Linked DNA regions of Gemmata palustris. The protein of the gene in region 2 binds, or shares a complex with, the protein of the main gene of each other region. Links are inferred from orthologs where the notes say so. Each region holds a gene or a part of one and is shown on either strand. Other genes may lie near its edges.

Region 1 (5,329 bases), 1.7 Mb from region 2 along the record:
GGTGAGAACGACGAGCGAGGGGTTCACCGCGTCGAGCGCGGTCGCGACGGCCCAGGTGAAGTCGAACGGCCACGCGATCACATCGAGTTCGGCGAACCGCTTGCGCGCTTCCGCGAGACCGGTGTCGGTGGTGGACGAGACGACGACGAGCCAGTCCGGGTGGCGCTTGCGGAATTGGGGCACGAGTGTGTCGAGTAGGTTCACTTCGCCCACGCTGACCGCGTGGAACCACGCGACGCGCTTTTTCGTGGGGTTATGTACGCTCACCCGACCGAGGAACTTGGCAACGAGTTCACGGCGGTACCGGCCGGTGGCGAATGCGCGCCACACTAACCACGGTGAGAGGGTCGCGAGCGCGAGCAGGTAGACGAGATTGAGGAGCATTGGGAATCCGTTCCCGGCGAGGTGCAACAGCGGCCGGGGTGGAACCCGGCCGCTGTTTTCGAGCTTCACGTTGCGCAGCTAAAACTCGCGCCTTACTTCTTGCCGGCTTCCATCTTCATGTGGCAGTTCTTGTACTTCTTGCCGCTCCCGCACGGGCACGGATCGTTGCGCCCCACTTTCTTTCCTTCGTTGCGGATCGGCTCCACCTTCTTGCCCTCGCCGCCCGCGTTCGTTTGCTGCTCGCTCGAATCGATTTGCGCTTGGCGGGCCTGGGTCGCGGAGATCGCGGCCGCGTGGGTGGCTCGGGCGCCGGCCCACAGCGCGGCCTGCGCTTCTTCGTCGCCCATTTCTTCCATGCGGAACACCGACTCCGTCGCGCGGTCGCGGATGCCGGCCCACATCTTGTCGAACTCCTGCATCCCCTCGCGCTTGTACACGATCTTCGGGTCTTCTTGCGCGTACCCGGCCAGGCCGACGCCGCTGCGCAGGTTGTCCATCACCAGAAGGTGCGTCTTCCACGCGCTGTCGATCTGTTCCAGGACCAGTGTGCGCTCCACGGAGTGCATTTCCGGGCGGTACTTCTCGTCGTAGGCGTTCAGGATGCCGTGGCGCGCTTCGTCCGGCGTCTTGCCGACGATCCGTGCCGAGTCGAGCGTGAGCCCGAGTTCCCGCTGCGCCCACTCGACCAGTTCCTTCGCGTCCTCCTGTTCGGCCACCTTCGCCCCGGTGAAGATCGATTCGAGCTGCTTGTCGATCTCGCTGACGTCGCCCGCCGGCATTGCCTTCGGCGCGATCTCCGTGAGCTTCTCGCGAAGCTTCGAGCGCGGTTCCGTGCGGATCAGCTCCTCCGTCCAGCCCTCCTCGTCGAGCGCCTTGAACGCGACCGTGAAGAACCCCGCCGGGTCCGCGAGGGCTTCTGGGCCGTGCTTGCGCGCGGCCATCACCGTACCGAGGCGCTGGGCCGACCACCGGTACAGGCCGTCTCGGTCGTACCGCTGCTGCCCGGCGGCGGGCTTGTCCGACATAAAGTTCTGCATCGCGACGCGGACCGGGAACTCCACGTCCTTCTGGCGGTAGGTCGCCAGAACCTTGCGGTACAGGTACTCGGTCAGTTCGGCGCCGCCCCGCGTTTGGATCTCCTCGACGGCGACCTTCATACCGAACTTCTGCCGGCACCACTCGGCCAGGGCCTCCGCCCCGTAGGTCCGCGTGAGGAACCGTTCGCCGTCGGCGAGGTTCACGGCCTTCACCGCGGTCTCGGCCTTGTGAACGAGCACCTCCGCGAGTTTATCGGCTCCGATCTTTCGGAGGTCCTTTTCGGTGAGCTTCAGGTCGTACTTCGCGTTGATCGCCCGCGTCAGTTCGGACCACTTCCAGTCCTTTTCGTCCTCGTCGGAGTTGAGGTTCTCTTCCAACCGCTCCTGCATGAAGGTCGGCACGTTCGCGATGGCCTGTTCGAGCGCCTGGCGCGAAGCGTCCTCGTAGGAAGAGGTGCGGAAGTCGCTCGCCTCGAACTCCATACCGAGCCGATTGCTGGCGAACTCGGCGAAACTGGCCGCGCCGTAGTTGTCCGCGAGGAACCGCTCGTTCGCCGACTCGATCTGGAGCCGGATCATTTCCAGGATCATCAGGCGCGGGTTCTTGCCGTCCAGAACTTCCTGGCGCGCGCCGTAAACGCGCTTCCGCTGGAGGTCCATGACCTCGTCGTACTCGAGCAGGTTCTTGCGCTGGTCGAAGTGCATCTCCTCGCGCTTCTTCTGTGCCCCCTCGATGCGCCGGCTCACCATCCCGGACTCGATCGCCTCGCCCTCTTCCATGCCCAGGCGCGTGAGCACCTTGCCGACCCACTCGCCCCCGAAGTGGCGCATCAGTTCGTCCTGGAGCGACAGGTAGAACCGGCTCGAGCCCGGGTCGCCCTGGCGCCCGGCGCGCCCGCGCAACTGGTTGTCGATGCGCCGCGAGTCGTGGCGCTCGGTGCCGAGGATGTGCATGCCGCCCATCTCCGCGACCTTGCGGCCCTCTTCTTTCATTTTCTCCTTGGACTCGATCTCGTTGACCGTTGCGGTCCACACGTCGTTGGGCACCTCGAGCCGGGTCGGGTACAGCGGGCGGTTGTCGGAGTCCTTGAGCTGCTTGAGGCGCGCCCACGCCAGGGTTTCGGCGTTCCCGCCGAGGATGATGTCCGTTCCGCGGCCGGCCATGTTCGTGGAGATGGTCACCGCGCCGATGCGCCCGGCCTGCGCGACGATCTCGGCCTCGCGCCCCACGTTCTCCGGCTTCGCGTTGAGGAGCTCGTGCTTCACGCCCTGGCGCTTGAGCATGTGCGAGAGTTTCTCGCTGCGGTCCACGTCCTTGGTGCCGATCAGGATCGGGCGCCCGGTCTTACACAGCTCCACCACTTCCTTCACCACCGCGTCCCACTTCTCCTTGTCGGTGCGGTACACGAGGTCCTTGTGCTCGATCCGGCGCATCGGCTTGTTGGTCGGGACCGCGACCACGTCGAGCTTGTAGATCTTCCAGAACTCGGTTTCCTCGGTCTTCGCGGTCCCGGTCATCCCGGCGAGCTTCGCGTAGAGCTTGAAGAAGTTTTGCAGCGTGACCGTGGCCATCGTCTGCGTTTCTTGCTTGATCTGCACCCCCTCTTTCGGGTGCTTCGCTTCCACGGCCTGGTGCAGCCCGTCGGACCACTGGCGCCCGTACATCGCGCGGCCGGTGTGCTCGTCGATGATGACGATGCTGAGCTCGTTGTTCTCCCGCTGGTCGCGGTCGATCATGTAGTGGCGGTCGAGCTGATAGAGGTGGTGCGCCTTCAGCGCGTTGTCCATCAGGTGCGGCCACTCCATGTTGCCGGCGGTGTAGAAGCTCTCGACCCCGGCGAGCTCTTCCGCCTTGCGCACGCCCACGTCCGTCAGGTGGCAGGTGCGCTCCTTCTCCTTGATCTCGAAGTACACGCCCTTGGGGGGCGGGTTCTGGGGGTCGACCTTGGCGGGGTCGATCGGCGCGAGGATCGTGAGGTTGTCGCCCTCGGTCCCGCCGGCCTTGACCGTGCCCGCGGCGATCAGCTCCTTGCGCGCCTTGCGCTCGAGTTCCGCCAGCGCGCGGGCCACCTTGTCGGCCTCGGCGAACCGCTTGGCGTCGGAGAACGCCGGGCCGCTGATGATGAGGGGGGTGCGGGCCTCGTCGATGAGGATGTTGTCCACCTCGTCGATGATGGCGTAGTGGTGCGCCCGCTGGACCTGGCGGTAGTACGGGTGGTACTGCTCGTCGTCGTGGCGCGCGATCTTCATGTTGTCGCGCAGGTAGTCGAAGCCGAACTCGGACGCGGTGCCGTAGGTGATGTCGCACTCGTAGGCCCGGCGCCGGGCTTCCGGGTCCATGTCGGACTGGATGTACGCGGCCGAGACGCCCAGCGCGTTGTAAATGGGGAGCATCCACTCGCAGTCGCGTCGCGCCAGGTAGTCGTTCACGGTGACGACGTGGACGCCCTGGCCGTCGAGCGCGTTGAGGTGCGCGGCGAGCGTGGCGACGAGCGTCTTGCCCTCGCCCGTTTTCATTTCCGCGATGCTGCCGAGCCCGGTGTTGTACCCGTGGAGCACCGCGCCGCCGAGGATCTGCACGTCGTAGTGCCGCATGCTCTTGGTGCGGCGCGCGGCCTCGCGGCACGCCGCGAACGCTTCGGGGAGCAGGGCGTCGAGCGTCGCGCCCTGCTTCAGCCGCTCCCGGTACTCCGTGCTCAGTGCCTTCAACTCGTCGTCGGTTAGGCCCTGCATCTTCGGTTCGAGTTCGTTCACCCGCGCGAGTGCCGAGCCGGCGAGGACGGTGTGCGCCTCCGCGTTCCGGGGCCGGATGTAGCCGATGCTCTTGATCCGGCGCTCGTCGGTCGAACCGCCCAGCATCCGGGAGATGACGCGCACGCACCCCTCGACGAAGGCGTTGAACCGGTCGCCCAGGCGCTCGAAAATGGTCGGTTCGAGGCCCGCTTGCGCTGTCGCCATTGTCTGACTCCCTGCGTGAACGTCTACGCGCCGTGGCTCGCGGCGCTTCGTGCGCGCGGACCCCACCAGAGTCCCAATCTAAGGAGCGTGGAAAAGTGGGTCAATACGGACCGCTCGCGCGGTCGGTAGAACCGGCACAGTTGGCGCGGGCGGAACTAACCCTAACGGGACGAGAAAGCCGCCGGAAATCGCCGGCGGCAGTTTTCGTGGGCTTCGTGAAGTGACGATCAGAAAAGCGGGTCGGGGTAGTGAACTTCGACCAACGGGTGCCCGGGCTGTGTGGCGTCGAATTCCAACGTGACCAGCGTGCGAGCCGGTGCGGGGCCGATCACCTTCGTGTGACGGATCGGGCGCACGGTGGCCGGCGGTTCGAGATCGGCCTCGTAAGCCGTGTGGTACGTAACCTTTCCTCCCGTGATCGTCGCGGGGTGGATGTCGCTGGGTACGGGCGCGCCGACGAGCCCTTCGACTTCCGTGCGCGTCATTCCCGGCTTGAGCTTCGGCAAGGTTTGGGCTGTTCCTTGCGGTGTGAACTTTGGTCGTTCAAAATTGGGGGGAATCTGCCTAATATCAAGAACAACGACGTCGTCCGACAGTTGGGGTGGGCTGGTCAGTCCAAACCCACGAAATACATCCTGACCGATCCAGACCACGAACGCCGTGCCGAGAACGCCGAGAACGGCGATCGGGTGTCGTGTGAGAAATTGGAGAGGCTTCATGTCCGGCCCTCGGGCTGGAGGTTACGGGGGCGTTCGCAGCGCCAGTTAATGCTCTCTTGTTCGTTGGTTGTGCAGTGCCATTTGTTCGCACCGCACAATTTCGCGCCACGGTCAACTACCAACTACTTGTCTCGAATGCCTCTGTTGGTCGGGAAAAAATCCCGGTTTTAGTTGATTCAAGGTTACCAGATAGAGCACACGAGCGACAGCCGAGTTGTTTTTGCTCGTGCG
Region 2 (3,750 bases):
CGATCGCGATCTGGAGCGTCTCTTCGCCGACCTTCAACAGCCGCAACTTCTCGGGCGAAACGGTTCCAATGGGAACGGTGATCGCGCGGTCCGCGCACCAGCCGTTGAGCCTGCAGGCGGTGTCCACTTTTAGCAGATCGCCTTCCTTCAACACGCGCTGGCCCGGGATGCCGTGGACCACTTGTTCGTTCACGCTCAAGCACGTCACGGCCGGGAACGGCGTCTTCCCCGGGTACCCCTTGAAGAGCGGCACCGCCATGTGTTTCGCGTAGAACGCCTCGACCGCTTGATCGATCTCGATCGTCTTCACGCCCGGCTTGGCGAGGTCGCGGCAAATCTTCAGCGCGCGTGCGACCAGTTTGCCCGCCTCGCGCATGAGCGCGACTTCGCGGGCGGACTTCAGTTCCGGCGGACGATTGGCGTTGGGTCGGAGCATAGGTATCGAGCGCGGAACGCGGGGTGCGGAACTCGGGTCCAACAAAGTAGCGATCTGGTGGCGACTTCGCGCGGCGTTCGGCGTTCCGTAATCCGAACCCGCGGTCCGCCCGTTCTCCTCGTGTCCTCCCGGCGGGAATCGAACCCGCGCCCGCCGGTTTATAAGACCGGCACTCGTACCACTGCGCTACGGGAGGCGCGTGACCGGCGTATGCCGTCGCGTATCATCGCGTCCTCCGTTCTCGTCCCCGACTCAGGACGGTTCGTAACTCTTTGGGGCTCGTCGCGCCAGTGCCGCCAGGATGTTCTGGAATATTACGTCCGGTGGGTCGGTCGCGGCTATGTCATCGACCAGGTTTTGTTTGCGGTAGTGGGCGAGCAGATCGTTCGTGTTCTTGTGAAACTCGCCGAGCCGCCGCCGGATCGTCTCTTCATTATCGTCGTCGCGCTGGAGCAGCGGGTGCCCACAGACGTCGCACTGCCCGGCCACCTTGGGCGGCCGGGCCATCGAGTGGAAGCACACCCCGCACTCCGGGTTCGAGCAGCACCGCCGGCCGCTGATGCGCCGAACCACCTCGTCGTCGTCAATGGCTAGGTTGACGACCGCGTCCAGCGCGAGGTACTCGAGGTGCAGGAGCGCGTCGAACGCGACCGCCTGGGAGTACGTGCGCGGGTACCCGTCCATCACGAAGCGTTCCGGGCGCGCGGAACTGCGGAACAGCTCGGCGACCACGTCGTTGACGATCGGATCGGGGACGAGGAGGCCCTGGTCCATCATCGGCCTCACCTGCCGGCCCATCGCCGTGTCACGGGCGATCGCGTCGCGGAACATCGCGCCGGTGCCAATGGCCGTGAGGCCGAACCGCTGCACGAGCCGCTCGGCCTGCGTACCCTTGCCGCTGCCCGGAGGTCCGACGAGCACCAATCGCATGAACCGTTACCTTGCGAGAGCACCGGCCAGTAGCCGGGCGACACCCGAGCCGCGCGAACGTTCGCTGTCCGGGAGCGGGCAAGTGGGCACACCGATCCTTCACAACCCCCGTATTGTCTCGGGCGAATTGGAGATCAGCAAGGGGACCAGAAAAGATTAAGGCGCGTCTCCGAACGACGCGCCCGCGAAAAACCGTGCGTTTCAAACCCGGTCTCACGTCTCGTCGGTGAGGCCGGGGTAGTTCCGCATGACGAGGTGGCTGTTGATCTTCTGCACCAGGTCGAGGGCCACGCTGATGACGATGAGCAGACCGGTGCCGCCGTAGAAGCTCGCGACCTGCGGCGGGATCTCCAGTTCGCTGGAGATGACGTTCGGGATGATCGCGATGATCGCGAGGAACGCGGCCCCGACGAACGTGACCCGCATCAGCACCCGCTCGAGGTAATCGGCCGTCTTCTTCCCGGGCCGGTAACCCGGGATGAAGCTCCCGTGGTCCTTCAGGTTGTCCGCGATCTCCTTCGGGTTGAAGGTGATCGCCACCCAGAAGTACGTGAAGACGTAAATCATAATCACGTACATGAAGTTATAGAGCCACCCGCGGTGGTTCTGGAACATCGTCGAGAGCGTGCCGGCCCAGCCGAGCGAGCTGTCTGACAAGCTGTAAATCGCGTTGAACAGGAACCACGGCAGGATGAGCAGCGTGCTGGCGAAGATCACGGGCATGACGCCGGCCGCGTTCACCTTCATCGGGAGGAACTGTCGCGTGCCGCCGTACACCCGGCGCCCGCGGACGTGCTTGGCACTCTGGGTCGGGATGCGGCGCTGGGCCTTCGTCATCGCGATCACACCAACGACCACCGTGACGAACAGGAACGCGAGAACAATGAGCTTCTCGAAACTGATGTCCGCCCCTGATCCGCCCAGCGTAAAGACCGACTCTTTGAGCTTACCGGTCGTGCTGTCGATCAGGAGCGAGTTGGTCGCGTCCGGGATGCGTGCGACGATACCGGCCATGATGATGAGCGAGATGCCGTTCCCGATCCCGTACTCGTCGATCTGCTCGCCGAGCCACATAAGCAACACGGTCCCGGCAGTCAGTGTGATGACGGCGGTGAACCCGAACCACCACAACTCGAAGCCCGAGTCGTAGCCGGCGGGCGCCAGCCCCATCCCTCCGTCTTGCCCCATGTCCGGTTTCATGACCGTTTGCACGACCATGACCGCCTGGATAATACAGATCGGTACCGTCAAATAGCGGGTGATTTCGTTGAGTTTCTTCCGCCCGCTCTCGCCCTCTTTACGGAGCTTCTCCAGCGAAGGCACCACGCCGCTCGACAGGAGCTGCACGATGATGGACGCGGAGATGTACGGCATGATGCCGAGCGAGAAGATACAGGCGTTACTGAGGTTACCGCCGGAGAACAGTGAGACGAACCCGAGCACCTGGCCGAGCGCGCCGCGCTGGGCGTCGGCCATCTTCTCGGCCATCTTCACCTGGTCGATCATCGGCAGCGGAACGTAGTAGCCGATGCGATAGACCGCGAGGAAGATCAGGGTGATGAAGATCTTCTTCCGCAGTTCCGGGATTTTAAAGATGGTGAGGAGCTGATCCGGCACCAGACCCAGGATGCTGGCGGTCGCGCCGAAAATGGTGAGCGTCCACCCCAACCACGACTCGCCGCCGTAGGAGAACGTGACCATCCCACCGACGAGACTCGCGATACCGGCTGCGAGGCAGATGGAGCGCCAATTCATGTCCGTTGTCCTTACGGCTCTTCTCGGCCGGAATTTCGGGGTGCCGATTTCAAATTTGTGACCCGAGATTTCAGATGTGCGGCTTCGGACCGGCGATCGAGAAGAAGCATCCGCTGCTCTTCAATCACCGGTCCGAAATCGCAGACCCGAAGTCACAAATCTAAAGTCACGCCTTGGGGGCCTTCGCGGCGCGGGCCGCGTCCAGCGCCTTCTTCTTCGAGCCCATCTTGTTCCGCACGGGCTTCTTCGGCTTGGGGATCACGTCGCAGGTGCCGCCGGCCTTCTCGATCGCGGCCTTCGCCGCCTTCGTGAAGTGGTCCGCCCGCACGGTGAGCTTCTTCGTGAGCACGGTCGCGCCGTCGCCCAGGATGCGCAAGTGATCGAACGTCCCGACGACGAGCCGGCGATCTTTGAGCGAAGCCATGTCGACGGTGCTGTTCGCGTCGAACTGGTCGAGGTCGCCGACGTTCACAACGGCGGCGGTCTTGTCCCAGGTCGCGTGGCTGAACCCGCGCTTGGGCCACCGGCGGAACAGCGGCATCTGACCGCCTTCGAACAGCCCGCTGGGGAGCCGGGCACCTGCGCTCGCGTACTGGCCCTTGTGACCGAGTCCGCAGGTCTTGCCGTGG

What was found. The genes of interacting proteins can lie anywhere in the genome.
Region 1: the proteins of secY (region 2) and secA are in contact, whole or in part, in a crystal structure (PDB 3DIN), measured with the Thermotoga maritima proteins. The link is inferred for Gemmata palustris from one-to-one orthologs. Residues at the interface, in WP_004081795.1 of Thermotoga maritima: Glu108, Gly109, Glu110, Glu111, Ala236, Glu237, Arg238, Arg239, Ile240, Thr241, Ile242, Gln243, Tyr244, Ala245, Arg246, Arg247, Val248, Thr249, Gly250, Arg251, Arg252, Val253, Tyr254, Gly256, Ala257, Ser258, Thr259, Tyr260, Leu261, Pro262; in WP_004082002.1 of Thermotoga maritima: Glu261, Ala262, Arg263, Lys300, Ala301, Arg302, Thr303, Ile304, Ile305, Leu323, Tyr324, Asp325, Pro326, Val329, Ser330, Tyr333, Ile336, Lys340, Phe345, Val349, Glu363, Phe364, Tyr374, Ser375, Gly376, Gly377, Glu393, Ile395, Thr482, Ser483.

Annotation. Positions count from the first base shown.
Region 1 is NZ_JAGKQQ010000001.1:6,161,226-6,166,554, reverse strand. What follows is about bases 277-4,755. They hold secA (preprotein translocase subunit SecA), read right to left. Parts: upstream 4,380-4,755; coding sequence 477-4,379; downstream 277-476. Other genes in these bases: J8F10_RS25590 (hypothetical protein), read right to left, coding at 4,607-4,755; J8F10_RS39260 (3-deoxy-D-manno-octulosonic acid transferase), read right to left, coding at 277-384. Also shown: more of J8F10_RS39260, read right to left, coding at 1-276; more of J8F10_RS25590, read right to left, coding at 4,756-4,864. UniProt on the Escherichia coli protein: Required for protein export, interacts with the SecYEG preprotein conducting channel.
Region 2 is NZ_JAGKQQ010000001.1:7,869,185-7,872,934, reverse strand. Bases 851-3,750 are described here. They hold secY (preprotein translocase subunit SecY), read right to left. Parts: upstream 3,122-3,750; coding sequence 1,580-3,121; downstream 851-1,579. Other genes in these bases: rplO (50S ribosomal protein L15), read right to left, coding at 3,288-3,750; J8F10_RS32775 (adenylate kinase), read right to left, coding at 851-1,366. Outside these bases: map (type I methionyl aminopeptidase), read right to left, coding at 1-436; more of J8F10_RS32775, read right to left, coding at 689-850. UniProt on the Escherichia coli protein: The central subunit of the protein translocation channel SecYEG. Consists of two halves formed by TMs 1-5 and 6-10.